2 regions of the Paenibacillus xylanilyticus genome follow, and region 1 is predicted to be linked to the other one. Evidence: riboswitches for the same ligand, from Rfam matches in the RefSeq annotation. Region 1 holds a riboswitch; the other holds the start of a gene.
What was found. Region 1 has a riboswitch for FMN ahead of ribD (bifunctional diaminohydroxyphosphoribosylaminopyrimidine deaminase/5-amino-6-(5-phosphoribosylamino)uracil reductase RibD). Riboswitches for the same ligand answer to the same signal wherever they lie in the genome.
Positions count from the first base shown of each region.

Region 2: linked by a shared signal. The riboswitch ahead of F4V51_RS14300 (DMT family transporter) and the one ahead of ribD (bifunctional diaminohydroxyphosphoribosylaminopyrimidine deaminase/5-amino-6-(5-phosphoribosylamino)uracil reductase RibD) in region 1 are both predicted to bind FMN.

Region 1 is NZ_CP044310.1:4,256,391-4,273,010, reverse strand. It holds gene F4V51_RS18890 (stage V sporulation protein AA) at 1-172, shown strand, start outside; gene F4V51_RS18885 (stage V sporulation protein AB) at 153-581, shown strand; gene F4V51_RS18880 (spore germination protein) at 668-2,275, shown strand; gene lysA (diaminopimelate decarboxylase) at 2,382-3,713, shown strand; gene F4V51_RS18870 (peptidylprolyl isomerase) at 3,928-4,359, shown strand; FMN riboswitch at 4,515-4,679, shown strand; gene ribD (bifunctional diaminohydroxyphosphoribosylaminopyrimidine deaminase/5-amino-6-(5-phosphoribosylamino)uracil reductase RibD) at 5,037-6,140, shown strand; gene ribE (riboflavin synthase) at 6,187-6,855, shown strand; gene F4V51_RS18855 (bifunctional 3,4-dihydroxy-2-butanone-4-phosphate synthase/GTP cyclohydrolase II) at 6,895-8,133, shown strand; gene ribE (6,7-dimethyl-8-ribityllumazine synthase) at 8,219-8,686, shown strand; gene F4V51_RS18845 (segregation and condensation protein A) at 8,789-9,589, shown strand; gene scpB (SMC-Scp complex subunit ScpB) at 9,558-10,232, shown strand; gene F4V51_RS18835 (DUF2953 domain-containing protein) at 10,433-11,152, shown strand; gene ytfJ (GerW family sporulation protein) at 11,339-11,824, shown strand; gene F4V51_RS18825 (D-alanyl-D-alanine carboxypeptidase family protein) at 11,956-13,143, shown strand; gene F4V51_RS18820 (nucleoside recognition domain-containing protein) at 13,240-13,845, shown strand; gene F4V51_RS18815 (spore maturation protein) at 13,853-14,386, shown strand; gene F4V51_RS18810 (S1 family peptidase) at 14,453-15,271, shown strand; gene F4V51_RS18805 (pseudouridine synthase) at 15,501-16,250, shown strand; gene F4V51_RS18800 (redoxin domain-containing protein) at 16,383-16,620, shown strand, end outside.
Region 2 is NZ_CP044310.1:3,181,206-3,197,825, reverse strand. It holds gene F4V51_RS14330 (glycoside hydrolase family 1 protein) at 1-859, opposite strand, end outside; gene F4V51_RS14325 (beta-glucoside-specific PTS transporter subunit IIABC) at 875-2,740, opposite strand; gene licT (BglG family transcription antiterminator LicT) at 2,888-3,727, opposite strand; partial or broken gene F4V51_RS14315 (amidohydrolase family protein) at 4,026-5,399, opposite strand; gene F4V51_RS14310 (CGNR zinc finger domain-containing protein) at 5,575-6,147, opposite strand; gene F4V51_RS14305 (DinB family protein) at 6,310-6,813, shown strand; FMN riboswitch at 6,896-7,046, shown strand; gene F4V51_RS14300 (DMT family transporter) at 7,191-8,171, shown strand; gene F4V51_RS14295 (amidase) at 8,313-9,809, shown strand; gene F4V51_RS14290 (Ger(x)C family spore germination protein) at 10,161-11,288, opposite strand; gene F4V51_RS29265 (GerAB/ArcD/ProY family transporter) at 11,285-11,734, opposite strand; gene F4V51_RS29260 (GerAB/ArcD/ProY family transporter) at 11,664-12,380, opposite strand; gene F4V51_RS14280 (spore germination protein) at 12,384-13,877, opposite strand; gene F4V51_RS14275 (methyl-accepting chemotaxis protein) at 14,034-16,067, opposite strand; gene F4V51_RS14270 (serine hydrolase domain-containing protein) at 16,436-16,620, opposite strand, start outside.

The sequences.
Region 1 (16,620 bases):
GGCTGTATTCTTTAATCATTTATTCAAGAAAAAGTGGAATGAAGAACCTACTCCGCTTGAAGTGGAAATGTTTTTATATCAGCAAAATGTAGACAAGTTTGTGGTCATTGAAGAAACCGAACGAATGCATGAGCAGGAACGCGGGGAGATGAATGCCGATGAGCGTTCTTAATGGTGCGATCAGTATTGTACTTGGAATTGCGGGAGGAGTTGCCGTAGGTAGTGGTGTGATCGCCCTCATTCTCGTGCTTGATATGATCCCCAGATTGGCACAGCTGACCCGTTCTTATGACAAAACGCATTGGTATGAAGGGGCACTGATCGGAGGGTCGCTCGTCGGAACCATCGCGGATTTCTGGCATTGGAAGGTACATGGGATACTGATCCTGAGTCCGATTATTGGGTGCTTTTGCGGTGTGTTTATCGGCTTGCTTGCCGCGGCACTGACCGAGGTATTGAATGTGCTGCCAGTACTTGCTAAACGTCTGGGCATGAAATCGTATTTGTTTGGACTGCTGCTGGCCATGATTTTGGGCAAAATGACAGGTTCCTTATTTGACTTTTTTGTATACCAGCGTTAGGCCAAGGAATCGAAGGAGGAAAGAAAATGGATGTGAGATCTGATAATGCTGGACAGGGTTCAGGTGAGGGAGTACCCGAAGAGCTGATGCATAAGAGTCCTTATGAGATTCAAAAGGAAGAGGAGCGCAGGGCATACGAAAAAAAGAAGCAGGATGAGATGTCCGATAGTGTTGAAGAATCGGTACAGTACTGGCAGGACAGGGATGATATCTCCGCTCGCATGAGTGAGAACAAGTATACATTGAAGCAGGTTTTGGGTCTCGGGGAGTCCTTTGATGTGAATATGAGAGAGATGGTCCTGGGAGGCAAAAATGTCGGATTATTGATGCTGACGGGATTTGCAAAGGACGAAATTTTGCTGGAAGTGTTGAAAAGACTGACCTATCTTACCCCTGATCAAATATCAGGCCATGCGCTTAAGTCGTATTTCGATTGCTACATTCCACATATCCAGGTTGAGAAAGTCGATAAAATGAGTGCTGTCATCAACAAGGTTCTTACGGGGATGAGTGCTTTGTTTGTTGAAGGGGACCGCTCCGTATTAGTGATGGATACACGGAGTTATCCGGTACGATCACCCGAAGAGCCTTCTCTCGAACGCGTAGTCCGTGGGTCAAGGGATGGCTTTACCGAAACACTGCTGACCAACGTGACATTGGTAAGACGCAGAATTCGCGACCCTGGATTGAAGTTCGAGATCATGCAGGTGGGCCGAAGAACACAAACCGATGTTTGCGTAGTGTACATCGACGATATCGTCGATAAAGTGCAGGTGGATTCGGTCCGCGAAAAAATCAAACGGGTAGATGTCGATGGCATACCGGCAGCAGATAAACAGCTGGAGGAAGCGATTATCAATAAGGGATGGAACCCATTCCCTCTGGTACGCTACTCGGAGAGGCCCGATGTGACAGCATCGCACCTGCTTGAAGGAAGAGTCGTCGTATTCGTTGATACATCGCCAAGTGTCATGATTTTGCCTACAACCTTCTTCGATCTGTGTGAGCATGCAGAAGAGAACAGACAGACTGCGTTTATGGGAACTTACTTGCGTTGGGTCCGCTTTGCCGGCATATTAATCTCGTTGTTTTTGCTGCCGCTATGGATGCTGATGGTGATTGATCCTGCGCTCAAACCGATGGGGCTGGATTTTATTGGTCCCCAAGAGAATGTGAAGCTCCCGATTATTTTGCAGTTCCTTCTGATTGAACTTGGGGTCGACTTGCTGCGTATGGCGGCAGTTCATACCCCTACACCTCTTGCATCGGCAATGGGCTTGATTGCAGCCATATTGGTCGGGGACATCGCTGTAAAAACAGGATATTTTGTCAATGAGGTCGTTCTGTACATGGCTATTGCTGCCATCGGTATGTTTGCGACACCAAGCTATGAGCTGGGGCTTGCGAATCGGCTGGTGAGGCTGGTCCTGCTGATTGCTGTTGCCATGTTCAAGGTGCCGGGGTTTGTCGTGGGTACAACTTTACTCATTATAGCGCTGACCATACATCGGTCCTATAATTCCTCTTACTTATGGCCGTTTATACCGTTTAATGCAAAGGCCCTGGGAAACTTCCTGTTCCGTATGCCTCTGCTTGAAAGTAAGAAACGTCCATCATTTAACAAAACAAGAGATAACACCAAAATGTCCGACGATCCGGATGGTGAAAAGCGAAAAAGTAAAAAACACAAATGATCTGCCTAAAAATCCATTCTTCTCGCTGACGAATTTGATATACTGGTGTAAAATCATTGGAATAGAAGAAGCTGTTCCAGTATATAAAAAGTGAGGAATGCTGATTATGTATTTACATGGTACAAGTAAAATAAATGCTCAAGGCCATCTGGAAATTGGCGGAGTAGATGCAACGGACTTGAAAGAACAATTTGGAACACCACTGTATGTTGTGGACGAGCAATTGGTTCGCGATCGCTGCAGAGAATACATGGATGCATTCCGTGCTTCTGGACTTGGTTTCCAAGTTGCATATGCAAGCAAAGCTTTTTGCGTTATGGCGATGTGTGCTCTCGCTGCGGAAGAAGGGCTCTCCCTGGATGTGGTTTCGGACGGTGAACTGTTTACAGCACTGCAAGCAGGATTCCCTGCTGAACGCATTCATTTCCACGGCAATAACAAAACATTGGAAGAGATTGAAATGGCACTTGATGCCGAGATCGGCTGCTTCGTTGTGGATAACTTCAACGAATTGCACTTGCTGCAGGCTGTAGCTGCAGAGAAAAATCGTCAAGTGAACATCCTGCTTCGCGTGACGCCTGGTGTTGAAGCGCATACGCATGAATATATCTCCACTGGTCAAACAGATTCAAAATTCGGATTTGATATCGGTAACGGAACAGCATTTGAAGCGATTGAGCTGGCTTCCAAACAGTCCAACCTCGTATTGCTGGGTGTTCACTCCCACATCGGTTCTCAAATCTTTGAGGTGGAAGGCTTCCAAATGGCGATTCAACGTGTAGCTGAATTCGCTGCAAGCGTATATGAGCGTATCAACGTAGCGTTCAAAGTGGTTAACCTGGGCGGTGGATTCGGTATCCGCTATACAGAAGGGGATACTCCACTTGAAGTCGCACAATACGTTAAAGCCATCACAGATGCTGTCAAAAATCACTTTGCCCAAATTGGATATGACGTTCCGGAAATCTGGGTTGAACCAGGCCGCAGTATCGTTGGTGAAGCAGGTACAACGCTGTATACCGTTGGTACGAGCAAAGACATCCCTGGTGTACGCAAATATGTCGCAGTGGATGGCGGCATGACGGACAACCCGCGTCCGGCGCTGTATGAATCCAAATATGAAGCTGTACTTGCCAACCGTGCAAATGAGTCGGCTCAAGAGACCGTATCGATTGCCGGTAAATGCTGCGAGAGCGGCGACATGTTGATCTGGGATCTGGACCTGCCTAAAGTTCAGAGCGGTGATTTGCTTGCCGTTGCCTGCACAGGTGCGTACAACTACTCCATGGCTAGCAACTATAATCGGATTCGTCGTCCGGCAGTTGTGTTTGTCAAAGACGGCCAAGGTGATGTGGTTGTACGTCGTGAAACGTATCAGGACATCATTCAGAATGACCTCGTGCCTGAGCGTATCGCTAAACAGCCTGTAACCCGTTAATGTTAAGAAATACGAAATAGTAAAAAAGACAAAAAGGAACATTCCTTTTTGTCTTTTTTTTGCCTTTAAACCCAACATTGCAGAAAAAAATTGAGGTTTATTTTGCGGTTGGACTCATTTCGGTGTACACTAAGAAAAGTGCTATAGAGCTTGGCCCAGGGTCATGCAGAATGGCACCACTAACGATGGTCAATACGAAAGGAGTCATTTACATATGGCGAAACAAGCGAAAATCAAAATGGCAAACGGCGGAGAAGTTCTAATCGACCTGTTCGATCAAGAAGCTCCAAACACAGTGGCAAACTTTGAGAAACTGGCTAACTCCGGCTTCTACAACGGTCTTGTGTTCCACCGCGTAATTCCAGGCTTCGTTGCACAAGGCGGTTGCCCTAACGGAACGGGTGCAGGTGGCCCAGGATACACAATCAACTGTGAGATCAATCCTAACAAACATGAGCGCGGAACACTTGCAATGGCACACGCAGGCCGCAACACAGGTGGAAGCCAGTTCTACATCTGCTACCAGCCACAGCCGCATCTGGATGGACAACATACCGTATTTGGTAAAGTAACCAAAGGTATGGAGTTCGTAGATGCTTTCGAAGGTCGCGACAAAATGGAAACTGTTGAAGTTGTAGAAGTTTAATCGTTATCCTTAGTGATAATAATGACCGTTTCGTTGATAAGACGAAGCGGTTTTTTTATATCCTTTTGCTTATTAAAAGTTAGTATGTGACAAAAAGGAACAAAAAACAATTGATTTTTCGGCGTTAAAGTGCTAACATCCAATTAATAACGAAAGCGATCCTTCAGGGCAGGGTGCAATTCCCTACCGGCGGTGATGCACCTGTGTGAGGATATCTATCCAGCACTGTTGCAAAGTCCGTGACCTGTCTGCCTGTGGCAGATGGCTGATCTGGTGTAATTCCAGAACCGACAGTATAGTCTGGATGGGAGAAGGAGAGGGTGCAGCCTTAATTGGACTGCATTCCGCAGATGCGTTGCTGCACAGCAGACGATGTTTATTTCTGTGCAGGGAAAGTCGGTTATCCGGCAGTTTCCATACATATGCCACATCATAGAAGCTCTTTACCTGTAATTGTGTTCTTTAGGTATGTGTTTGCTTTCACTTGCCTGAAATGGAACTATGGCGGAGTGCTGTTGGCAATCGTATCAACGACATCCTGCTGGTGACACATGTCTCTCATCATCCCTACCCGAACGATTGTTCGAGTGGGGATTTTTTATTTGGATATGGTATAACCGCCTCTCTGCTCGATGGGAGGCCTATAATTTAAGATTCTAACCGTGGGGTGACCGGACTTGGAAATGATCAATGATGAATTTTATATGGGGCTTGCGTTGGATATGGCAGAACGTGCACAGGGGCAAACGGGGATTAACCCTGTCGTCGGATGTGTTGTTGTAAAAGAAGGCCGGGTTGTAGGTCTGGGAAGTCATCTCAAGCGGGGTACGGGCCATGCGGAGGTACACGCGTTGAATATGGCTGGCAGCGATGCTGAGGGCAGTACGGTCTATGTTACGCTGGAGCCTTGCAGCCACTATGGCAAGACGCCGCCATGCAGCGAACGTTTGATTCACGAGAAAGTGAAGCGTGTCGTGGTGTGTTGTGAGGATCCAAATCCGCAGGTATCCGGCAGAGGAATCAGTATGCTGCGTCAACAAGGCATTGAGGTTGAAGTTGGCATTCTGCGTGAGCGCGGAAGACGTCTGAATGAAAAATTCATTAAGTACATTACCACCGGTTTGCCGTTTGTCACCTTAAAAACGGCATCCACGCTGGATGGTAAAATTGCAACCCGCAGTGGAGACAGCAAATGGATCTCCAACGAACCCGCACGGGAAATCGTACATGCACTCCGCCATCGTCATCAGGGCATCATGGTTGGTGTGGATACGGTTATTGCAGACAATCCGGAGCTTACCACCCGCCTTCAAGTGGAAGGGATCAGTCCTGTGCGAATTGTTGTCGATTCGAAGCTGCGTCTCCCGGTTGGAGCCAAGATGGTCAAGGATGGACTCGCACCGACATGGGTACTTACAACCGATGAGGCGAGCCCTGAGGCGGCCGAACGTCTGGAAGCCTACGGTGTAGAAATTATCCGCTGTGGTCCCGGGCCACGTGTGGATCTGCTGAGTGCGCTTAGCAAGCTGGGAGAACGGGAAATCGGCTCCATCCTGCTTGAAGGCGGAGGTACGTTGAATGGTGCCATGCTGGAAGCCAAGTTGGTCGATCGGCTGTTGATGTTTATCGCTCCAAAGATTGTGGGCGGATACGACACACCGGGAAGCTTCCGATTTGAAGGAGTGGAGCGCATGAGTCAGGCCATTCAATTGAATCAGCTGGAAATTGAGCAAGTTGGAGATAATATCAGTATTGGTGGAATCCCTGTCTGGCCTGAATAACGGACCGAATGAGCAAGGCAAGATATAAGCATAAGGAGGCGGCAGCATGTTTACCGGTTTGGTGGAAGAGGTCGGTCAGATTCGGCGTATCGGTCGAAAAGGCGAAGCATTGGTCCTGAATATCGGAGCTTCCGCCATCATGGACGATCTGAAGATTGGTGACAGTGTATCTGTAAACGGAGTATGTCTTACGGCAACGACGCTGGAAAGCGGAGGATTTACCGCAGATGTCATGCCTGAAACCTACCGTCATACTAATCTGAGTCAGCTGCAATCAGGCAGTAAAGTGAACCTGGAACGGGCGATGCAGTCGGGTGGGCGTTTTGGTGGACACATCGTACAAGGACACGTGGATGGTACGGGAGTCATTGGCGGGATCACACGTGATCAGAATGCGGTTGTTTTTGAGATCAAACCTGACGACCACGAACTGTTCAAATATTTGATTCCAAAGGGCTCGGTAACCCTCGATGGCATTAGTCTCACTGTGGTGAAGACAACAGAAGCCTCGTTTACCGTATCCATTATTCCTCATACTATTGGAGAAACGGTGCTTCAGGTGAAAAAGCCGGGGGATACCATCAACATTGAATGTGACATTTTGGGGAAATATGTGGACCACCTGCTCCATTACGGCAAAGGGCATCCCGAAACGGGGGCTGGCAAACCGAAAAGCATCAGTGAAGAGTTTTTGGCCAACCATGGCTTTGCATAAGGAACATAACCATTACAAAGAGAGACTGGAGGGGAACTTATGTCAGATCAATCCATACTAGATCCCATAGAGGAAGCGATATACGATTTGATGCGCGGCAAACCCGTCATTGTTGTGGATGATGAGGATCGGGAGAATGAAGGGGACTTTATCGCGCTGGCAGAGAAGGCTACTCCTGAAGTCATCAACTTCATGATTACCGAGGGCAGAGGCCTGGTCTGTGTTCCCATTACGCAGCAGCGTGCGGATGAGCTCAACCTGAAGCCGATGGTTCAGCAAAATACGGACTTCCATGGAACGGCATTTACAGTTTCCGTGGATCACAAGGATACAACAACAGGCATATCTGCACATGAACGATCCATTACGGTGAAGGGTCTAATTGATCCGGAAGCCAAAAGTAGTGATTTCCGTAAACCGGGGCATATGTTCCCGCTCATTGCCAAAGACGGAGGCGTGCTCCGCCGCGCCGGCCACACGGAAGCTGCTGTTGATCTGGCCATCATGTGCGGTTCCTATCCGGCTGGTGTGATCTGTGAGGTCATCAAAGAAGATGGCACGATGGCGAGACTGCCTGATCTGCAGGAGATTGCCCGCAAGCATGACCTGAAGCTGATTAGTATTCAGGACATGATTCGTTACCGTAATGAGAAGGAACAGCTGGTTCAACGCGAAGTGGCTGTCCGCATGCCTACGGATTTTGGCGAGTTTCAAGCAGTAGCCTATACGAATGCAGTGGACAATAAAGAGCATGTAGCATTGGTAAAAGGTGAAATCGACTCTTCCAAGCCCGTATTGGTTCGTGTTCACTCCGAATGTCTTACAGGCGACGTATTCCACTCTCATCGCTGTGACTGTGGACCACAATTCGATGCAGCACTCAAACAGATTAATGATGAAGGCAACGGCGTTCTGCTGTATATGAGACAGGAAGGCAGAGGCATTGGACTGATTAACAAGCTCAAAGCCTACAAGCTGCAGGAGGAAGGGCTGGACACCGTAGATGCCAACCTGAAACTCGGGTTTGCCGCTGATCTGCGTGATTATGGTATTGGTGCACAGATTCTGAAGGATCTCGGCGTTCGCCAAATTCGTCTGTTAACGAATAATCCCCGCAAAATCAAAGGCCTTGAAGGTTATGGTCTTGAAGTGGTGGAGCGTGTTCCGATCCAGATGGAAGAGAACGAGGATAATACGCTTTATCTGCATACCAAGCAGGCGAAGCTTGGGCATATGTTGAAGTTCGATGATATCGAACAGAACGAAGAGAAAAACTAATCTTTTTGATCATGTAATTTATGGAAAAATAAATGCTCACAATCGGTTAATTACATTACATTATACATTAGAGGAGATGACTTAAATGCCGAACTATTTTGAAGGACATTTGGTATCGGAAGGTTTAAAATATGGAGTGGTTGTAGGACGTTTTAATGAATTTATCACAAGCAAATTGCTCAGCGGAGCACTCGATGCGTTCAAACGTCACGGCGTGCAGGACAGTGAAGTCGACGTAGCCTGGGTTCCAGGAGCTTTCGAAATCCCGCTGATTGCACAAAAAATGGCGGAGAGCGGTAAATATGACGCTGTCATTACACTGGGTACGGTTATCCGTGGCTCAACGACACATTATGATTATGTGTGCAACGAAATGGCAAAAGGAGTGGCAGCCATTAACCTCAAAACGGGCGTGCCTACGATCTTTGGTCTGGTTACAACGGAGAATATTGAACAAGCGATTGAACGTGCTGGTACGAAGGCTGGTAACAAAGGTTGGGATGCTGCCACGGCTGCAATTGAAATGGCGAACTTGACGAAACAGCTAAAATAGTGCTTATTTAATGTAGTGCCCTGCTCTGCGCAGACGAATTCGGGAGATCGGATTCGGCGGCTTAGCGGGGTTTTGTATTTTTCTGGCGGGAGGATTCGTCTAGTGACGGTAGTTACATATAAACTGGAAACTTTTGAAGGGCCTTTGGATCTGCTGCTTCATCTGATCGATAAGGCAGAAATTCATATCCAGGATATTCCCATCAGCGATATTACCGATCAATATATGGCGTATCTGCATTCGATGCAGGAATTGGAGCTGGATATTACGAGTGAGTTTTTGGTAATGGCAGCAACGCTTCTGTCCATCAAGAGCAAACTTTTACTGCCCAAACCACCGGTGATTGAAGACTTTGAGGATTATGATTATATGGAAGAAGAAGATTATGATCCACGTGCGGAGCTGATTGCACGTCTGATAGAATATCGCAAATACAAAGGAATAGCCCGTCATCTACATGAGCGGGAATGGGAACGGAGCCTTATTTTCTCCAAAGAGCCTGAGGACCTCAGGCCGTATATGCCTGTGGAGACCCAATCCAATCCTGTAGAGGGTTTGCATACTTCGGATCTGATTGCCGCTTTTCAGAAGGCACTGCGTAAGGCAGAGAAGCGTACAACGGTTACACGAATTCAGCGTGATGAGATCTCGGTGAAGGATCGTATACGTGATGTCCTTGGAGCTCTGGAGAGTATGGGACCGGGAGGAAGGCTGTTATTTTCCAAACTGCTGGATGATCAGATTTACCGGCATGAAATTGTAGTCACATTTTTGGCTGTACTGGAACTGATGAAGATGAAACAGATTGTCTGTTATCAGGAGCGGATGTTTGAGGATATCGTTATGGAGTGGAGAGGGGAAGCAAGGAATCATGGATTTTCCGAAATTGAAGTCGATTATTGAGGGGCTGCTCTTTTTGTCCGGAGAGGAAGGTCTAAGCATCAAACAAATTGCCGAGATCGTGGATCAGCGGGTGGAGCTGGTATCAGATGCCGTAGAGGAAATGATCGCCGACTTCATGAACCAGGGGCGAGGCGTTCAAATTCTCAAAATTGCGGGAGTGGTCCAGTTGGGAACGCTTCCGGAGCATGCTGCGTATTTTGAAAAGCTGGCATACTCTCCTGCACGGACTTCGTTATCTCAGGCTGCACTTGAAACACTTGCCATTGTGGCGTATCGTCAGCCGATTACACGGATTGAGATCGAAGAGATTCGCGGTGTGAAATCCGAACGGGCCATCCATACACTGGTCAATAAGGATTTGATTGAAGAAGTAGGACGAGCCGAGGCGATTGGACGACCTATATTGTACGGAACAACCAAATCGTTCCTCGACTATTTTGGACTTGCTTCACTTAAAGATCTTCCGGAGCCAGGTTTGTTTGAAGACTCTGAGAATCTGGAAGAAGAGACACAGCTGCTGTTTAACAAGCTGGATGGACAACAGGTGGACTCGGGAAGCACGGATCTCAATGATCTCAATGAGTTTGACCATGAAAATATGGATAACCATGATGAGGTACATGACGAGGATCTGGATTCGTAAGATCGAATGGTTCTAGGAAACAGTAATAAACAGTAAAAAACCGGTGCCTGATAAGGTAGCGGTTTTTTGCATGCCATGAATCCTTAGCAAACGCGGGAATTTCAACTCCTGAATGGAATTTTCAGGTCAGCCGTGAATTATTTCCTATATAGAGTGTCATACTAGACGTGTAAAGAATTGAGGGCTTGGAGGTAAGGCCTGTGTGGATTTGGCTTGGAGGAATCGGCTTGTTCGCCGCACTGCTGCTTGCCGCTGTTCTCATCTCGAATGTTCATGTGCATTTTACGTTCCGTAAACATAAAAGCGATGATTTCGCGCGGATCAACGTCCGCCTCTTCTACGGAATTGTACGTATTAACTATGAAATACCAAGTATCGTCTTTCGTAACATGAAAGAAGGTTTCCTGGTGAAAACCGAACAGCATGTCAATCATACGTACGGAGAAGCAGAAGGGCATGAGCGTATCAACAAACGTAAAGTCAAAAAGTGGGCAAAAGACGTAAAGATCATGATGAGGGCTACGGATGCACTCAAAATCTGGGCAAGGCAGACGCTGAACCGTCTACATATAACCCAGCTGTCCTGGTCGACCCGAATAGGTATCGGAGATGCAGCACACACCGCTATTCTTACGGGCTGGGTATGGAGCATCAAGTCGATTATCATTGGTTTTTTGTCGTATCAGATACAATTTAAACGTCCGCCCATGCTTGAAGTGGTTCCTGTTTGGGAAGATGAGTTGGAGTTTCAAACAGAACTGAACTGCAAAATGAAAATTCGTATTACGGCGGTTATGCTCGCTGGAGTGAGGCTAATGACACGGGTACTAGAAGTGGATGGCGGATGGCGGATGTGGCTGAAAATACTACGGGAACAACGACGCAGACACAAGCAGAAATTGAAGGAGCAACAAGGCTAATTGGGATACGTGCAGCTCGTTACTGTATCTTGGTTGCAATTGGTTCTGAAATCGTGAAAGTGTCTCCATAAATGTTGGGTGCTGTTTCCTTGCTTGTTCTGCTCTGAGACTTACATAGTCTGTTCAGGTTTGGGGATGATATGGTTAGATCAAACCTAGTTCAAATTGAAACTGGAGGGAATTCAAATGTCAGATCATCCAATTCAAGGCTTAATGGAAACCGCAATGGAGAATATCAAGGCCATGGTGGATGTTAATACCATTGTTGGCGATGCGGTAGAAACACCAGACGGCACGGTTATTCTGCCGATCAGTAAAGTCGGTTTTGGATTCGCCGCTGGAGGCAGCGATTTTCATGTGAATGATGGAAAGAGCAAAGAAGGCAGCTCGGTCCCTGGTGCAAAGACTGAAAGTGCTCATTCAGCCAACGTTGCTTCACCATTCGGTGGAGGTAGTGGTGGTGGCGTATCCATTCGCCCGATAGCCTTCCTTGTTGTTGGAAAACAAGGCGTGCACATCGTGCCACTGGACAACTCCACTCATCTGTTTGAGAAACTCATTGATTCTACACCTTATGTTCTTGACAGATTACAGGGGATGTTCCAGCGTAATACCTCTCAAAATGATGACTCTGGCGTACGCGTTACACCGGATCATACCACTTACAGCTAAGCCGCTTTATCTGGATCCCTTATCACAGATCTTTGTGAGAGGGATTTTTGCTGTTTGGAAAGATGGGACATACTTTAGGTTGTCCGAACATAAGTTAGTACAAGATTCCAGTGACCCGGAGGAATGAATTGATGCGAATGTTTAAGAAAGTAATGATTGGTTTGCTTGTACCGCTGCTGCTGCTGCCTTTCATACAGGTGGCTGGAGCTCAAGGAACGATCCCTAGCCCATCAACCCATGCGCAGAGTGCAGCGCTTATTGACGTGACTTCTGGAAGAATCCTGTACAGCAAGGACGGAGATAAGGAACTGCGTATTGCCAGTCTGACCAAAATCATGACAGCCATTGTTGCCATTGAACAAGGGAAACTTGATGACAAAGTAAAAGTATCCTCAACCGCTTTTGCCAAGGAAGGGTCATCCCTTTATCTCAAATTGGGAGAAGAAATGACACTGGAAAACATGTTATACGGTTTAATGCTGAGGTCTGGCAATGATGCCGCTTCTGCTATTGCAGAGCATGTTGGTGGATCAGAAGAAGGCTTCGTCCTGTTAATGAACCAAAAGGCAGAGGAAATTGGACTTAAGCATTCGCATTTTATGAATCCACACGGTCTTGATGCAGATGGACATTATTCCACAGCCAATGACTTGGCCCGTTTAACGGCTTATGCACTGCACAATCCTGTTTTCAAACGAATCGTTGCTACTGAGGACAAATCAGCGCCTAATCCGAATGAGAGTTGGGAGTACTCTTGGCACAACAAAAATAAAATGCTGCGATTGTATGAAGGCGCTGACGGGGTGAAAACCGGATATACCAAAAAGGCGTTTAGGTGCCTGGTTAGCTCCGCAACCCGGAATGGTCAGCAGCTGGCTGCCGTCACGTTAAATGATGTAGATGATTGGAATGATCATGCACGCATGCTTGATTTTGGATTTGAGAATTTCCCTTTGGTGGAGATTGCTCAAAAAGAGCAGCCAGTGGCTAACACGGATGTTATTACGGGACGTGGATTTACTTATCCGCTTGCAGAGAGCGAGAAGTCGGGCGTAACCAAAAAGCTGGTGCTAACGACCAATTCATCAGAGACCAGAAGCGAAAAGAATGAGGAGCAGCTGGATCCGTCCTTCGGCCTCGCTGGGCGCATTGATCTGGAGCTCAAAGGGGAGTTCATTGGTTCAATCCCGGTGTATCGCAAAGGCAGCTATATCCCACCTGAGCCGAAGTCAGAAGAAGCAGCACTTGGCGAGATTGGTGAAGTTTCAACATGGGCAACGGCATGGCGGGCGGTGCTAGGTCACTTGTTATCTCCATAATCATCAGGAAGCATGAGTATGTCATTCATGTGGTACAACACGATGTACTGTGCTTCCAGAGGAGGTTTTAACGTCTTGATTAACGTAATCTGGCTTATGATGATTGTTGTCGGGTTTGGCTTTGCAGCCGCGAAAGGAAATATTGAAGTTGTTACCCAGGCTGCTTTTGATGGGGCGGCAACGGGTGTAACCGTATGTTTTGGATTAATTAGTGTGCTTGTCTTCTGGATGGGGATGATGAAAATGGCAGAAGATGCAGGATTGCTTGGCAAAATAGCCAAACTGCTGGGTCCGGTTGTTGCCTTTTTGTTTCCTGATGTGCCCCGGAATCATCCGGCTATGGGTTATATTTTGTCCAACATGAGCGCTAATCTGCTTGGTCTCGGCAATGCGGCAACGCCAATGGGAATCAAGGCCATGCAGCAGCTGCAGGAGCTGAATCCCGATAAACAAACGGCTTCCCCTGCAATGTGTACATTGCTCGCACTAAATACGGCAAGTATAACCATTATCCCGACCACTCTTATCGCCATTCGTTTGAACTATCATTCAGCCAATGCAACAGAGATTGTAGGCACCACGTTGATGGCAACGATTATCGCCACACTCGCCGCCATTATGGCAGATCGCTGGTATAGGAACAGGACCTTAAACAGACCGCCACGTGTTATAAAGAGCCGTAATTCCAGCATGAAAGGATGAATCCATCATGTTAACCTTCATCAACTGGATTTCCGTCTGGGCCATTCCGGTTATTATCGCGTTCGTTCCCTTATATGCGTTTACTAAAAAAGTTCCGGTATATGAATCCTTTGTTGATGGAGCAAAAGATGGATTTTCCACAGCGATCAGCATTATCCCGCATCTGGTGGGAATGATGGTAGCCATCAGTGTTTTCCGGGCTTCAGGCGCACTGGATTATGTTATCAGTCTGTTCGCTCCGCTTGTATCCTGGATGGGCGTTCCCGGAGAAGTACTGCCACTCGGCATATTACGTCCATTAACCGGGACAGGCTCTCTTGCTTTTACAACGGATCTAATTAAAACATATGGCCCGGATTCCATGATCGGACGTATGGCTTCCACAATCCAAGGGAGCACAGATACAACCTTATATGTACTGACCGTATATTTTGGAGCCGTTGGCATACGAAATGGCCGATATGCTCTCAAAGTTGGGTTGTTTTCTGACTTGGTCGGTTTTATCGCCGCACTGGCTATTTGTTTGATTGTTTTTGGTTAAAATTTATCGACTCTCCTTCCGATATAATAGATATGCTAGAATGGTAGCGGAGGAGGAGAGTGACACATGCATAAAAGGATAAAACAAATGCTCCGCTTAGGTATGTCAAGCATCATTGCTGTTTCTTTGCTTGCTGGACAGACAGGCATGGCGGCTGCTCAGGCGGTCAATACGATTCATTTTACAGGTTACTTTGACAAACAACTGCGTGCACAAATGGCCGTTACTGCAGATTCATTCCCTGTGGTGAACGTCCGTCTGGTCAAACAGGATGAGCCGGATATGGTTTACTATGACGTGGGGACTTCCATACTGATCTCCAAGGATGAAGTTCTGACCAACTACCATGTCGTTCAGGAGTTTGCCGAACTGAAGGATGGCGACGAAGGTACGTTAACCGTAGCGAGTCCAGGTCACTTGGAACGCCCCATCAAAGCAAAGATTATCAAAACAGACCCCGTCACAGATATGGCCTTGCTGAAGCTGGACAAGGACATGGATGCAGAACCGGTTACGTTTGCAAGCGCGAGGGATAACCAGATTGTATATACGATTGGATTTCCGAAAAATCCTGCAGGTGATCTAGTGCTGCTGGACGAAGAGTTTCCTTCAACCTATAATACGATTGCCAAAAGCAGGGTATACAGCAGCCAAGCTTCGGATGTGCCGGGCAAAAAGGGAATTGGCAGTATTGTGAAAGCCATGGCACAAGGCAATTCCGGGGGGCCAGTTCTCGATCAGAATAATCGGGTCATTGGTATGATGACGTTTGTATATGGCGGGAAAACCTATTATATTACGTCGAAAACATTGCAGTCTTTCATCAAAGAAGCCACATCACCTGCCAAGAAACAGATTGCTGTCGCAGGCAAGGTAACCAGTTAACCCTTGTCGTTAACGTCAAGTGAATATACATATTCACAAAAACTAAACATGCTCATCTTCAACGTTCCTGTCACGGTGCAGGAATTGGGAAGATGGGCTTTTTTAATTAAATATGCACGAGATCTTGGCTGAAAAAGGGCATTATCGCCTCCTGTTTACATTTTCCTTGGATTATCCTTGTGATTTCCCGCCTTGATGGGTATCATTAGTGTGAGGTGACATGACAAACATGGAAAGATTACAAAAAATTATCGCACAGGCAGGTATTGCATCGCGCCGCAAGAGCGAGGAACTGATCCTGTCCGGCAAAGTGGAAGTTAACGGGGAGGTCGTAACCGAACTGGGTACAAAAGCGAACCCCGAAGAGGATATGATTACGGTTAATGGAAAACCGATTCGCAGTGAAAAGAAAGTGTACTTGATGTTGAACAAGCCCAAAGGTGTGATCACGAGTGCATCTGACCCGGAAGGACGGAAAATTGTATCCGACTATCTTAAAGGTGTCAAAGAACGTGTATATCCGGTGGGACGACTGGATTACGACACAGAGGGTCTGCTCATTTTGACCAATGATGGTGAGTTCGCTCACTTGCTGACGCACCCTAAACACCATGTACCCAAAACGTACCTGGCAACGGTTAAAGGCGTTCCGCATGGTACTGCCCTGGAGAAATTAAAGACAGGCATTATGCTGGATGACGGGATGACGGCTCCGGCAGAGGTGGAGTACAAGGATGTGGACACAGCTAACAATGAAGCTGTCATTTCCATTACCATCTACGAAGGTCGTAACCGCCAGGTAAGACGTATGTTCGAGGCGATTAACCATCCGGTAACGCGCTTGAAACGGATCTCCTTTGGTGGCATTTTGCTGCAAAACCTGAAACGGGGACTGACGCGTAATTTGACCAAAGAGGAAGTCAATAACCTGATTACCCTCGCAAAATCGGAACCCGCCAAAAAAATGAAAAAAAGGTAATCTGAGGACACATAATTTTCATAAAACCGCCGCAGTTTTGTGACGAAATTCGCTATAATTGTTCATAGGATGTTCACAGTTGGGAGAGACAATGAACAATTACGAATCAGTCACTGCAAAGGGGAGCAGCACATGGGGAAATCAAGAAGAACGGTGCAAATCGTCATTTTGTTATTGATCCTGGTGTTGGGCGGATATGCGATCACCACATCGGTATCCGGCTCGAATGGCAAGCCGAAAGAAGGGGACAAGGCTCCTTCTTTTGAATTGCTGGGCCTGGATGGTCAAGTGCATACGTCTGAAGAATATGAAGGTAAGGCCATGGTGATCAATTTTTGGGGCACTTGGTGTGAGCCCTGTGTGAAAGAGA
Region 2 (16,620 bases), 1.1 Mb from region 1:
AGTCAGGGTATTCCCCTCTAACTTGCACATCGCTGCTCATCATGTTGTTGATTTGATCCATTCTCAGCGCTTGTAACATATCTTCCGGTCTGCATGTACTTCCGTAGCCATGACTGTAATTGATCATGCAGCCTAGTTTGAAGTCTGGATTGATCTCATGCGCAAGTTTGACCGCTTTGGCACTCGCCACGAATTGATGGTGCAGCGCTTGAAATCTCATCTGCGTGCTGTCTACTGATGTATTGTTAAATACACCGCCATCTTTATCAACCAGAAGTCCTCCTGCCAAGTAGGCACCTGCCGGAACAATAAGACTATTGATCTCGTTGAATGTGATCCAATACTTCACCACATCTTGGTAACGATTAAAGATGGCGTCGCAATACTTCACGTAACAATCGATCATTTCCCTGGAAGCCCAAGCGTTGAATTTCTTAGTTAAAGCAAATGGAGCTTCATAATGGGAAATCGTAACGATCGGTTCAATATTATACTTTTTCAGTTCATTAAACACATTGTCGTAAAATTGGAGACCAGCTTCATTTGGGGTCGCATCGTCTCCGTTAGGGAAGATTCTGGACCATGCAATGGACATTCTGTAGCAGCGGAACCCCATCTCTGCGAACAAACGGATATCTTCCTTGTAATGATGGTAAAAATCTACCGCTTCATGAGAAGGATAATGAACTCCCTCTTCAGTCGTTATGGTAATGCGACGGGGAACCGTATGGGTTCCTCCCGTCATCATATCGGCGGTACTCGCCTTTTTACCGTCAAGATTCCAAGCACCTTCATATTGATTCGCCGCTGTTGCACCGCCCCACATAAATGAGTCCGGGAAACCATTTTTATTATTCATGAAACCAATTCCTCCTTAAATAATCTTGATGAGTTTCTCACCAATCGCAATGGATGCTTTGTCCGTGCTGATCACATCTACGAAATCATCTGAATTCGTAACAATAATCGGTGTAGTCAGATCGTATCCTTTAGATGCAATTGCATTTGTATCAAATTCAATGAGTAAATCTCCAGCTTTTACTTCATCACCTTCTTGGACATAAACCTTGAAATGCTCCCCTTTCAGTTTCACGGTATTCATACCGATATGAATCAGAAGTTCAGCACCATTCTTGGTACTAATGCCGATCGCATGAGAAGTAGGAAACACTGCAGATACGACGCCATCAGCAGGTGCCACAAGTTTCCCAACCGTAGGCTCAATGGCAACACCTTTTCCCATCGCCCCCGATGCAAATGCTTCATCTTTTATCGTTGATAACTCTAAAACTTTTCCTGTTAATGGTGCAGTAAGAACACGTTCCGAAACGTCAGCAACAGTCACACGATTAGTTGTAGGAGATTTTTCTTGTGAATCTTGAGTCTTTCCATCCTCAGGTACATCTTCAAATCCCAAGATAAGAGTCATTAAGAAGGTAACTACAAATGCAATCACACAACCAATGGCCGCATGAACCAGATTCCATGGATGATACGTGATAAATGCCGGCAGCGTAGCTATACCTGCAATTCCGAGAGCCGATCGAGCTACACCGAACAATCCAACATAAATACCGGCTACAGCGCCACCAACGATTACAGCGATCAATGGCTTTTTCAAGCGTAGATTTACACCAAACAAGGCGGGCTCGGTAATTCCGAGTAATGAAGTTATGCTGGTAGAATATGCAACCTGTTTGAACGCTTTATTTTTCGTTCTCAAAGCGACTGCAAGGGCAGCTGCACCCTGAGAAATATTGTGTACAAGCATACCTGGGCCAACGATACTATCCGTCTTAGTCTGTGCATACGCAGTGAGCACCACAGGTCCCAAGCTATAATGCATACCTGTCATAATCAGGAAAGGGAAGGCTCCGCCGATAATACCAGAAACCAACCATCCTGCATGTGTATTGACAAATGAAACAGCTGACGCAAGATAGTTACCCGCGATTGCACCGATCGGACCGAGCACGATCAACGTTAGTGGCGCCATAACCAGAATCACGATCAATGGTTTAAGAATGGATTTAATGACCGAAGGAGAATACTTTTCGGCAAAGCGTTCGACATAGGACAAAATCCAAACCGCTAGAATAATGGGTATGACCGACGAAGTGTACGTCGCAGAAGTGACTGGCAGCCCCAAGAACGTGATTGGCTCACCTGCAGTCATCAACGCTGCAAAGGTGGGATGCAGCAGCACACCTGCGATCGTTAACGCAAATCCTACGTTAGCCTTAAGCTTAACTGCCGCACTCCAGGCAAGCAGCATCGGCAAGAAGTAATAAGCTGCATCACCGATAAAGGTCATGATGGTATTAAACTGTCCATCCAGATCAACGAGATCGAATGTTTTTAAGATAAGCAGAACGGCTTTGATCATGGCGCAACCAATCATGGCTGGCAGAATGGGTGTAAAGATACCGGAGATGGTGTCCAGAAGCGTAGTCAGTTTCCCTTTTTTCACTGATGGAGCATCATTTTTGCTTCCGAAGTTCCCCAGCTGGGTCAACGCTTTATACACATTGTTTACCTCGTTACCAATAATAACCTGATACTGCCCACCGCTGCTGGCAACACCCACAACACCTTGTACATTTTTTAAAGCTTCATCATTCGCGACCTTCTCGTCCTTTAGATTAAATCGCAGCCTGGTAGCACAGTGCGTTACACTGTCTACATTTTTCTCTCCACCGACCAGCTTTAAAATCTCGGCGGCTGTGCTTTCATGTTTCATGTACTTCTCCCCCTTAACCATTTTTTTGTATAAAAAAAGACCTAGAATTCTATCGAATATAGATAAGCTCTATACACGATGGAACTCTAGGTCTTGCCTGCCTCACCAGTAACAATCCTAGTATAGTCATTATAGTGGGCTGATGAATCAATCCTTCTCTTCATCAATAACCCTTTTGATATGAACCGTTAAATACACCAATTCATCTTCCGTCAGTTCTTTTCCGTAGTCAACTCGAATCAGCTGCGCAATACGGAGACTACATTGATATTCTTGCACGTATTTTTCTTTAATAATATGGAGAAAATCACTATCGCCACTTTTTACAACGGTATTATTAAACAAGCGATACGCGAAAAACTTCAAATGAGTAACAAGTCTGGAATAATGGAGCGAGCTTTCATTGAAACGAATATTAAACTGATATCGAATAATATTCAAGACTTTATGAATAAACTGCGTTATCTTCATGGTTTCTTCCATATCGGAACCCAGTTCAGCATTAACAATATGAAGCGCAATGAATCCAGCCTCATCTTCAGGCAGCGAGATATTAAATTCTTCATTAATCATATCCCGAGCTTTCATGGCTACACGAAATTCATTGGAGTAAAACGCTTTAATTTCAGACAACAAAGCATTATTAAAATTCATCCCCTGATTATAACGCGCCACAGCAAAATTAATATGATCCGTTAACGTCAGATATATATTTTCATTAAGTTCCTTGTCTAAGGACTGCTTGGCGTATTGAATAATACTGTCGGACACACGAATATATTCCATCGGGATTTGTGCCAGCAGGGCATATAATTTGCCTGATACATTTTTGGATTTCAGAAAAAATTCTTTTTCAATCTTGACTGTGTCCACATTGTCTCCCTTTTTCTTCTGAAAACCAATGCCACTGCCTAAAAGCATCATCTCCTGGCGTCTTTCATTCACTGCACAGACGACATTATTGTTAATAATTCGTGTGATCTTCATAGGAATCTCCTTTTAACATGAAACGTTAACAAAATTTGACAACAAAAAAAGACCATTAATTATGCATACATGAAGAACCATTCTGCATGTTTGCATCATCAATCGGTCTTGCCTGCTGATCAGTAACAATCCTGATTAAATTCATTATTAACTTATATGGCTATCTTAGTGGAAAGCGTTATATTTGTCAACAACCCTTGCTTTAATACCGATTGGTTTTGTAAATATGACGAAATGGATTTAATAAAAAAGAGCCGTGCTTATGTAACGGCTCTTTTACTTTACTTCTGCAGATTCTTTAAGAAAATACAATCCGATCCGCATCAGACAATCGATACTGGGTTAATAAATATTCCTTACTTTCCATCGCTTTGCTTCGAATGTCGTCCAGGTTCACATGCAGCAGCTTACCATTTCGCTTCACAAGTTTTCCTGCAACAAAGACCGTGTCCACATTGGATGGATTGGCGAATTGCACAACAGCACCGATTGGATCGTGAACGGGGAACAAATTCAGGTCCGTTGTACGAATCATAATTAAATCCGCTTCTTTTCCCGGTATGACTGAGCCTGTTTTTCGCTCGAGCCCTAAAGCCTGTGCACCGGCCGAAGTTGCAAATCGCAGTACCTGACTCGCTTGCAAACTCAGCTCTCCCGGCATTTCACCCTGCGCAAGCAATAACTCGTTTGTTCTGGAACGCTCAGCTTGCAGCGCAAATTTCATCTGTGAAAACATATCTCCACCTGTCGAAGTCACCACGTCCACACCAAGCGTTGGCGTGCCACCATGTTCGAGAAAATATCCTGTAGCCGGATAGCCATGACCCATCATCATCTCTACTTCAGGCGTAACTGACAAAGAGGCTCCCGTGTCTGCCAGCATTTTGAATTCATCCATGCCCATCGTATTGCCGTGAACGACATTAATTCGCGGGGTAAGCAGTCCTGCCTCGTACATTCGGCTAATGGAACGGTCAGCTGATCCCCAGCTGCCAAACCCGACATGCATGGAACAAATTGCGTCCAGTTCTTCTGCGAGCTGAATGTCCTGCACCGTCGTATCCCAGTGGCTAAACTCTGGGCCGCGAATCGCTAGTCCATACGTGACCAATTGGTCACGAGAGGAGAAATAACGCTCCTTCACCCCTCTGATATTCTCCGGGTATGAAAGGGTACTTTCCCGATTCCAATAGGCGGTTTCCCCTGGAACACCGTGAGCAAAGACAGCCCGGATCCCTGCATCCTGCAGCCCACGAATAAGTCCATCGGTATGATCAGGTGAATATGGCATGCTCCAATCAAGTACCGTCGTCACCCCCGCGTTAAGCGCTTCCAAAGAACCCAGGAGATTGGCAATGTAGCTGTCCTGTGGTCGAAGCTTGCTTCCCATGGCACCATAGTACAGATTTTGCAAATACACGGGCAGCTACCAGTTCGTTCCAGCTGTTTTCACAAGAGATTCCCACATATGCCGGTGTGTATCCACCAATCCAGGCATGACAATCATGTCTGATGCGTCGATCACCACAACATCTGCATCGGACACCTCGATATTCGGTTGAACGGCTGCAATCAAAGAATCCTGAATAAGTACATCTGCCCTGTTAAACTGTCCAATACGAGCATCCATCGATAATACACAACCGTTTTTCAATAGATAACCTGTCCCCATGAGACACCTCTCCAATCGTAATGGTTTGTAAAATGATCTGATTCGCATTGCTTGTCCTTACATATGATTTGCGACTATACTTTCGCTAGTACATAACCATTATATACCGATTGTTAATGTTTATCAATTATGAGCACCAAACCTACTATCTATGGTGATGACTGCTCTTAAATTTTTAAACTTCATTCTTTTCTCCGCTGGATTCCAGCTTACGTTTCGCTCGAAAACGTCTCACCTTCATTAGATTGCCGCACATTTTATCATCGCAATATTTCTGTGTTCTACTGCGAGTATCATCATAGAAGACCCAGCGGCAGTCCGGGTTGTCACAGCATCGAATTCTCTTTCCTTCGCCCTCCACCAGTGTCATGGCAAAGTCAGCAGCGACCTCGGCCATCACCTGAAACCAATGTGCATGGATGGGAACCAGCTTAACATCCAGTCCTTGCTCCTGTGAGATTAGTTGTCTGATCACCCCACCACTTCGCATAAAGTCATTTAACCATGCCTGATCCTTCTCCGTTAGGGTCGTTCCCGCTGACAAACGGATAGCCAAAGACTGTAACTCATCTCTAAAGCTTCTCATGGTGGATTCTTCTTCAGTCGATGCCGGCACTTGTGCTTCTAATTGCCAACGATTCAAGAAATCCTGCTGCCAGCTTGCTTTTCCCAGTCTATCTTCAGATCGATCCCCGCCGCGCCAATCATGATAGTCGCTATTCACAAAATCTGTCCATAACCTATCCATCTAAACCTCCGCTACTGTAACTATCTAAATCGAAAAAAGATGGTTACTTTCTTTTGGATTGTGTTATATTAATTGTAACCATTTCAAACTATATTAGCTAGTTACAAGCATGAAGACGCAAGTCATGAGATGAGTTCCACTAGAGAGGAATGAACTTTAAAGATGACGTCTGTAACAACTGCATTAGATGTGTTGATTATTCAAAAAGAAGATACCTGGGATCAATGTAACTGGATTGTCCCATTGTCGAAGGCACTTGAAGGGCTGACCTCAGAGCAGGCAGCTTGGATCCCTCCTTCAGGAGGACTGAGCATATGGCAGCTGGTCAATCATATGTATTATTACAACGAGCGGATTTTAAAGCGTCTTCAAGGTCAAGCTCCACCTGTACCCGCTGCCGAATCGAATGAAGCTACGTTTGGCAGTCCTGGTGACCCCTTGGACCAAGTTGGCTGGAGCCAACTTGTGGAGCGAACTACTGAACTGGCAGACCAGTTGCACAATAACCTGGTTACGTTGCAGGATTCCAGACTTGAAGAAGCCTATTTGGATTCCGAACAAAACTGGGCTCAAACGCTTGCCCGCTGGGTTCTTCACGACGCTTATCACGCGGGTCAGATTGTGCTTCTGCGCAGGCAGCAAGGAAGCTGGAACATCATTTTCTAAAAAAATGCTTGAACTGCTAGCGCTTACAGGAATAAGATGAACTTATTAATGTTACAACTTGTACTATAACCTATAAATTGAATAGGATCTTCGGGGTAGGGTGCAATTCCCAACCGGCGGTGATGTTCCAATCGGAACCAGCCCGCGACTCGCTGTTGACTGCTTAGGACAACAGCGACTGACTTGGTGTGACTCCAAGGCCGACGGTACAGTCCGGATGAGAGAAGATCAACACATGACATACCGCCTATGGGAAGGTTTCTTTCCTGACGATATGTTCATGGATGAGCCCCCGTTTATTTGGTGTATGCCAAAACGGGGGCTTTTGTCGATTTTGCCAACTGAAGATTCCGTGTTCTGACGAAGGAGTCCTGAATATGGAAAAGACACAGCATGCATCAACCGTTTATCGCAAGGAACGAAGCAATACCGGATTTTGGCTCGTTGTTCTCGGTGCAGCCCTATGGGGCGTAGATCCATTGTTCCGCATCATTTTGCTGCAAACGATGACCTCTACTCAAATTGTACTGGTGGAACATATTATCGTGAGCTTAGTCGCTATACCCGTCTTATGGAAATTCCGCGCCGACCTGAAACAATTGCGAGCCCGTCACTGGATCGCCGTTATCTTTATCTCATGGGGCGGCTCTGCACTGGCAACCGTATTATTCACGCTTGCACTGACACACAATGATCCGAATACCGTTTTGTTGCTGCAAAAAATGCAGCCCATCTTCGCGATTGTTTTAGCGAAGTTCTTATTGAAGGAAACACTGCCGCGCCGCTTCGGCTGGTTATTCGTTGTTGCTCTTATCGGAACTTATCTGCTTACATTCGGGTTTACACTTCCGCTTGGAAACTGGAACAACTGGATTCATGCGGGCAGCCTGTTGTCACTTGGCGCTGCTGCCTTATGGGGCGGCTCTACGGTGATGGGCCGACTGATGCTGGGGCAAACCCGTTATGAGACGGTCACCTCCCTCCGCTTCGTCGTAGCTCTGCCCTTGCTGATCTTCATGACCTGGAACGAGGGTGCAGCGTGGACCTTGCCATCCGGCGCTGGAGAACAGGCAGCGGTTGCGCTCAACATTCTGGGGCAGGCGCTATTGCCAGGTTTACTGAGTCTATTGTTATACTATAAAGGTCTCTCGTCCACCAAAGCTTCCGTGGCCACATTGGCTGAGCTGAGCTTCCCCATGGCAGGTGTGCTTGTGAACTGGATTGCATTCCGGACACTCATCACATGGGAGCAGCTGCTTGGATTCATTCTCATCTGGATTGCTTTGTTCGCTATATCCAAACAGCAGGAACGATCTGGCACAGCTGCAGACGCAGCGCCTAGGCTTCGGACAGAGTAATAAAGATCTTATTTATATCATAAAGGCACTGCACATCCTTCTGGATCGGCAGTGCCTTTTGTCTTTTTATAATTCCAGTGGTACGATGACATATGGACAGGTATTAATACTATTTCATATATTCGGAGAGGAACGATCGTCATGTCTTCATTTTCATATACGTCCTATGATGCCATAGGTCTGGCTGAACTGGTTCGCTCACGGGAAGTTTCCCCCGTTGAGTTGCTGGAAGCGGCTTATGCTCGCCTAGAAGAAGTTAATCCGCAGCTTAATGCGGTCATTCGTACATATGAAACACGCGCACGCGAGGAAGCCGGCTATGTTCGTCCTGGTGAACAGCCTTTTGCAGGTGTTCCATTGCTCCTCAAAGACATCTCGCAATCGCTGGAGGGGGAAATTCTGACTTCCGGTTCCCGTCTTCTGAAGGATCATTGGGCTTTGCGCAATTCTAACTTTGTATCCAGACTCCGGGATGCAGGCTTCGTTATTATTGGGCATACGAACACACCTGAATTTGGCCTTAAAAACATTACTGAGCCACGTCTACATGGTCCGAGTCGCAATCCATGGAATACGAATCATTCACCAGGGGGTTCAAGCGGAGGTGCAGCTGCAGCCGTTGCTTCGGGAATCGTACCCATGGCCGGAGCCAGTGATGGCGGTGGTTCGATCCGCATTCCAGCCTCCTTCAGTGGACTATTCGGACTAAAACCTACTCGGGGACGGACTCCTGTTGGACCAGGGGTTGGTCGGCAATGGCAAGGTGCATCCATCGACTTCGCACTATCCCGGACTGTGCGAGACAGTGCCGCCTTACTGGATACCCTGCAGGTCATTCAGCCTGAAGCCGCGTTTCATGCCCCGCTCTTTCCGGGCAGTTACTTGGCCGATATGAGCTATCCGCACCAACGCAAACTGAAGATCGCATATACCACGGATTCGCCGGTAGGTACCCCTGTTAGCGAGGATGCGAAGGAAGCAGTGTACAAGCTGGTTCGGTGGCTGGAGGAACAAGGTCATCACGTGGAGGAAAAATTGAGTCCGGTCAACGGTGTTCGGTTGATGGAGAACTATTATATGATGAACAGCGGTGAAATGGCGGCAATGATCGCCTCCATGGAGCATGCGATGGGCCGATCTTTGACATCGAGCGATATGGAAATTGAATCTTGGGTGCTGGCTGAGGCAGGCAAAAAGGTATCGGCCGCGGAATTCGTTCACAGTCTTGCCGAATGGGACGTGGCTGCAGCGCAGATGTCTACACTATTCGAGCGATACGACTTCTATATCACACCCGTTAATGCCTTTCCTGCACCAAAGGTTGGAGAGCTAACTCCTCATGAGGAGCAAATTCAGCATCTGATGCAGATTACCGAATTGGACAAGGTGCATCAGCAGCAATTGATCTATGAAATGTTTGAACCAAGTCTCACCTACACTCCCTTCACCCAACTCGCCAACCTGACAGGCCAGCCTGCGATGAGTGTTCCGCTGCACCTTACAGCTGATAGCTTGCCGATGGGCGTTCAAGTTATGGCAACCAAAGGTCGTGAAGACTGGCTGCTCCAACTGGCTGGCCAGCTGGAAGCATCCGGACTGTGGATTGGAATGAAGGGAAACCCACTTTTCCCTGTCTAAGTTAAAGAAAAAGGACAACGAACTAACTTCGTGATCAATTGAGTATACCAAGTGTCACGGAGTTAGTTATGTGTTCGATTTTTGGTAACAATAACTTTGCGATTATCCATTTTCGCACACAATTAGTTTACATAATATTTATTATGTTTAAATCAAGGAGAGTCCTTAAAATTTTAATGTCACATCCGTCAAAAGGTAACTCTCGTTCAATGAGCTTAACAGCATGATCGATTGCGTTTCGTTGTTCTTCTGTAAGTCGGCTTTCATCTCCATCCCAATCACCTAACCACCAGAAGAACGAACAAATATTGCGGTATTCCATAAACATAGGAAATAGTCTTGATCGTTAGATTACTCTACTGCTCCGGTGGCAGCGATTCGAAGATCAACTTCGACATCAAACTGGGCACGGGATAGCTCTTTTGCCCATTGGTCCTGCACTTCCTTATACAACGGGTAGTGAAAAGCCCGTGCATAGAATCCAAAACCGACAGGGTCTATTTCATGCTGCTGGAATTTTTGGATGAGCTTCTCAATCGCTACTTTCATTCCGTCGCTCAACTTCTTCTCCATGTCACCGAAATTATCCTGAAGTTCATATTCAAGAAACTTTTCCGTGATAGCAATATTTGATTTTACTTTCACCCTGTATCGAAATTTCCCGTTCTCATGAGAAGATTTAATCTTTACTGAGGTGCCTCCTAGCGTAAAACTTACTTTATCTATGTTATACGGAACAGTTTGTTGGAGTTTATCCACAGGATAAGTGAGACTGATTCCGGGTCCCGCCTCCTTTTTCAAAATTTGAAGAAGTGAAGTTTCCTGATAGGTCAGTGAAGTTCGGTACAGGGCTTGCTGAGAAAGGAGAGTCGTTCCTTTAAGCATGATCTTGTTATTCTCAATCTTGATCTCCGAGATGGCAGGGGTCATTGCTCGGTCATACAATTGTCGATGCAGCTCTTGCGCAGTTGTTGAGACCGTAGTCGAAATTTTGCTTCCTGATTCGACAATCGCTTTTAAAAACATGAGTATTGGCGGCTGATCCTTCGATTGAAAGTTAAAGATATCCGAAACTGGACCATCCACTGCGATGATCCTGTCGGTAATCGTATTTCGCGGATCACGGAAGGTCACATCCAATACTTTAAACCAATCTTTATATTTAAGTAATTCTTTCCCTACAACAATGACCTGAAAATTCCGTCCTCCTACCGAACCTGGAAATTGAGCATCCTGCTGATTCCTGGACGATCTTAATCCCTCAGCTATCCCTTCCGCTTCGCGGCTTTTCTTTTGAATGTCTTTGCTGAATACAGGTGCGGAGACATAATAATGGAGCTTTTGGTCTTCGACATCCAAGCCCAATGCCAATGGTACGGTAGCATCTTCCAAATTGGTTTTGCCACTCCCGCATCCTGTGATTGAACACAACCAAATGCAAACTACAATAGAAATAACGGTTTTTTTAATCCATTTCATGTTCGTTTCCCTCCCTTCCATTTCTTGAAAATAACGACATACAAAAGAATGGCTGCAGGCAATACGAATTCCATTACAAACCCGATGAGATTCAGTGAATTGTTGATTTGTCCAGCTGCCATAAAACTCGGGCGATAGATGAAAAAACTGATCTGTATCACAATACACCATGCAGCAAGGTGAATATTGTCTTTACCTTTTCCCAGCAACGAGGCGGAGCATCTGGAAACAATGTGCATGGAGGGAATCCAAATACATGAGAAGATAAACAAATAAAATGCAATAAACAACACTTCGACCCGTTCAATAAATTGAAATTCAATAGATTTCAAAATGCTAATCACCGGATCATTGTATTCTCCGATCTCATCAGGACTAAAATAAACAAAGCAAATAATGGTGATCCCCAAATATGCCAGGCAAGTCAGGGAATTGGAGATTACCATAGCAGTCATCGCCTTTTCCTTTTTCACCAAATGAGGGTACAGAAAATAAAACCATTACAATGCCCAGTAAGGGATAGATCATGATTTTTATGGAAGTAAATATGGGAAGCCAACCCTCTTTAAATAGCGGGAGCAAGTAAAGCCAGTGAGCACGATTCAGCGTTGACACATAAACGAGGGGAATCCACATGGAGAGCATCGAAACAATTTCGGTGTACCGCCCGATCACCTGAAATCCATGCTGCGCAATCTGGTAGGTAGGGATCAGAAGCAGAAAGGCCAGAATATAAATTAACGTCGTCGGCAGCAACCAGAGTTTAATGACAAGCGTAGCAACCGCGTAACCATCATAGGCGAGCAGCAAAAAATAAACCATAAATAGAAAAGTAACCAGTTTTGCCGCCCACCGGCCCATATAACGCTGAACTAATTCAAGTATTGTACTATCCGGATTATATTTCATTAATTTCACCATGGCCATGGAGGCTAACATCACGAGTCCCCATCCCAAAAAGACCGTCATCCAACCATCCGTTCCCGCATGTCTTGCAAGCTCTCTTGGAAGAGCCAGGAAGGCAACACTGATCTGGAAAGTAGAAATCATAAGAATGAATTGAAGCGTCGTTATCGGGCGGTATGTCTTCATGTACTAATTCTTCTCCTTCCATTCCCTGCTATTTCCTTGGCGCCTTGTCTGACGTGATCGCGTGCTGATCGGGCCCGTGTTCATCATCCATAACGGCAACCGGAGTAAGGTATCCTTCCAATCTACAGGTCTGAATGGAGCAATAGGTGTACTATAAGAAGTGTTAAGCGAGTTCAACGTTATTAATCTGCCGACTATAGTCATCATGCCGACTACCAGTCCAATGAACCCGAACCAGGTGGCCAAAACCATTATCATAAAACGCATTAATCGTACAGCAGCAGCCATATCCTGATTCGGAATAATGAATGAGGCTATCGCTGTAAACGCGACTACGATAACCATGACATTGCTGATCAAACCAGCCTGTACAACCGCTTGACCAATGACAATACCTCCAACAATGCCCACCGTCTGACCAATTGGAGCCGGAAGTCGAACCCCTGCTTCCCTTAGCATTTCAAGAGTCAGTTCCATGATGATCGCTTCCACAAAAGGAGGAAACGGAACCTGGCCCCTTGATTCACCAAGGGTTAATAACAGCTTCATGGGTATAATTTCATAATGAAATGAAATAACGGATATGAAAAAACCCGGCAGAAAGATGGCGACAAAAAAAGCAAAAATTCGCAATGATCTAAGAAATGACGAGATGGACCATCTGGAACTGTAATCATCAACCGTTTGAAAAAAGGACATAAACGTAACAGGAGCTACCACTACACTGGGCGAACCATCAACAACAACGACACACCGACCTTGAAGTATTTGTGAAGCAGCAGTATCCGGTCTTTCTGTTGTGATGATCTGGGGAAGCAAAGCAAGCGGTTGGTCTTCAATAAACTCAACTAATTCGCCCGTGTTAATAATGGCGTCTACATCAATGGATTGAATGCGTTCTTCAAGAACTTGTACGATCTCAGGATCAACCACATCCTCCAGATAAAGCAGGGAGACGGCAGTCTGTCCTCGTGTCCCAACGATATACCGTTTCAACTTTAGTTCTTTGTCCGCGACATAACGCCGAATCATGGCTATATTTTGAGAACCGTTTTCTATAAATCCCTGATGGGCCCCTTTCAGTGAAGGCTCTTGCTGGGGGTCTTCAATTGCACGCTGAGGAATACCTTTGGTATCCAGTACATAGGCTTCACTTCGTCCTTCAATAAAAAGCATACTATAGCCGATCATAATGGAAAGTTTGAGGTCCTCCCATTTAGAATAAGGTTTTACATACCCCACTGTTGTAATGAAATCTTCAGACGGGTTCCCGGACTCTAGCTGAAGTGGGGCAAGGACATCACGATTAAATATCGTTTTGTCAGTCATTTCGTCCATGTATATGATGGCAGCTTGTTCACCGGTTTGTTTAATGTATAGTTTCCGAATGATCAAGTCGGGAGTATTCGTAAAGATTTCTTGAATTCTGGCGGTGGATTCGTTCAAACTTGGTGTAATGCTATCATCTTTCGAGATTGTGCCTGATGCTTCGTTCATTATCCCACTCCACTCCCTTCTTCAAGCAGCTTTTCCTTATTATGACGATTATTCACGTGTATATGCATTGTGCATTGGAAAGACAGACTCCAAACTTGAAACAAAAAAAGCCGCTAAACATAGCGACTTGTAATTGTGTTAAAATTATTTATCATATTAGACTTTGAATTTTTCCGTCAACTTCTGAAGTCTTGCCGCCATACGCGCCAGGTAAGTGGATGATGAACTGATTTCTTGCATGGAGGCTAACTGCTCCTCGGTTGCTGCGGATACAGTTTGGGCTCCTGCTGCTGTTTCGTGGGACAGATGAGAGATGTCCTCAATTGCAGCCACAACATGGGAAGTCTCCTTCACAATATGTTCCGCCATCGTAGACACTTCGCCTGCTTTGCCATTAACAGTGTCCACAGAGAGGTTAATTTCTTCGAACAGACGTCCGGCATGATCCATGATGATCATTCCTGTTGAAACCTCACCCATTGCTGCACCCATGGAACCTTCAGCCTGCTTGATTCCTTCATGAATAGATCCAATCAGTACGTTTACCTGTTCGGCAGATTGAGCTGCTTGCTCAGCCAGCGTTCCCACTTCTCTGGCTACGACCGCAAATCCTCTACCGTGCTCGCCTGCTCGGGCTGCTTCAATCGAAGCATTTAATGCAAGCAAATTAGTTTGCCTGGAGATATCGGAGATTACCTTAATGATCTGTCCAATCTCCTGCGAAATCTGAACCAGATGATTGATACCATCCGACACGTGGTTGACAGACTGATGAATGGTGCTCATTTGCGACACAGCTCCCTGAATAACCTCCCCACCTTCTTTCGATTTTTGGGCTACGTGAGCTGTGGCTACAGCTGTAGTAGAGGCGTTGTCTGCAATATGTCCCATGTTTCCAGCAACATCCTGAATGGTTCGCATGCTTTGTTCAACAAGCAGCACCTGGCGATCAGCACCTTGTGCCATCTGTTCAATGATTTGTGTGATATGCTCTGTTGACGTTGCACCTTGTTCAGCATTCGCAGATAACTGCTCAGAAGCCGCAGCAAGCTGACTGGAGGAATTTGCAACTTCAGATACAATCCCATTCAGGGATCCCACCATTTGATCATAGGCTTCACCCAAATCACCAAATTCGTCTCGCGAAGTAATCGATGTATTACGGCTCAAGTCCCCTTGCCCTACTTCAATGGAAAACTCATTCAACGTTTGTAATGGCTTGGTAATGGAACGTACAATGACTACAGTGAGTCCAAAGCCAAGCAGAACAAAGACAAGGATGACCAGAAGTGTATTGTTCCAGATGGGTTCAGCCGCCTGTGCGACCTCGATGGGAGAGCGATCACCAGCAATCTTCCATCCTGTCAACGCGTTGGTTATATACACTAGTTCACGCGTTTCTCCTTCCGGTGATGTTTGCTCAATCTGCCCGGAGTCTTCATCCAACATGGATGCTGGGGACCCTTCGCCCTCTTGAGGAGCTACCTGTTCGAGATTCGAGGAAACGTCCTGCGGCGTATCACCCGATTCCGGTGCTTCTCCTACCGTGCCTGAACCCTCCGATCCCCAAGACGGTGACACAATCATGGAACTATTAGCACTAAAAATAACGACAAAACCATTATCCCCAATTCGAATATCCCCAACAGTTTCCTGCAGTGTGCTTAAGTCCAGTGAAATGGCAACGACGGATTTTCCGTCACTTGACGCTTGAGCCACATCTACAATAGTTCTGCCCGACTGTTCAGAGGTATAAGGCTCGGAGAATACGACATCTTTAGGGCTAGCGACCGCTTTGGCATAAAACTCTTGATCCTGTGGATTGTAATTGCTTGGTTCGTTCTGGGTAATTGAGCTATATGAAAATTGACCATCATCCGTAACATATACCGCAGCTTCTGCTTCCGGATGGTTTTTGGTATAGGCATTTAACAGCATATCCGGATTTCCCACGGATGAAATGGACTCGAATATCTGTCCCACATCTGCTATTTTACTTTGTATGTATTGATCAACCATGCTGCTTACTAATGAAATGTCTGTATCCGCCATATTGGCAAGCTGTGTATCCACCTGATTCTTGGCCGAGAAGTATGAAAATCCCCCGATGACCAGGCTAGGAAGCAATAGCATGGCGAGCAGTGAAGCTGCAAGCCTTGTTCTGACGGATCTCAATTTTCTGATTTTCATGTGCATTTCTCCTTACGTACGATGTACGCTGTATGATGTATTTGCTTTATTAAGCAAGTTAAAACGATTGACTCCGTGAACTTGACCAAGCTCTTCTTGAGTACAAATCAACTATAAAACAGGTAGCTTAAATGAAACTGAATCTATTCATGTAATAGTTGCTTCAGACTTTTCATGGTGGTCTTAATTCCAATGTAGATACTTACTACAGATACAACTAGACAAAAAAATAAGAAGCAGGGACACGTTATTACACGCGTCCCTGCTCTTTCATTTTAAGGATATATCTTATATATGATGATCTTGTAAAATTACGCTTTCCCAGCAAACTTGGTTTGATTACTGATGCTCTGCTTTTGTCTTCAAAATTAAAGGCAGGAGTATACAACATTGCGCAAACGTCTCTGAATGTAAGGCTCTTGGCTATTAAGCAGATGCTGTGCATACATGACAGTGAGCCCAGAGTCAGGATCAATAATCGCCATGCAACCGGCAGCGCCGCTCCAGCCAAATTCGCCATGAGGGCTTAGAGAACCGCTTTCTGACTTGGAGA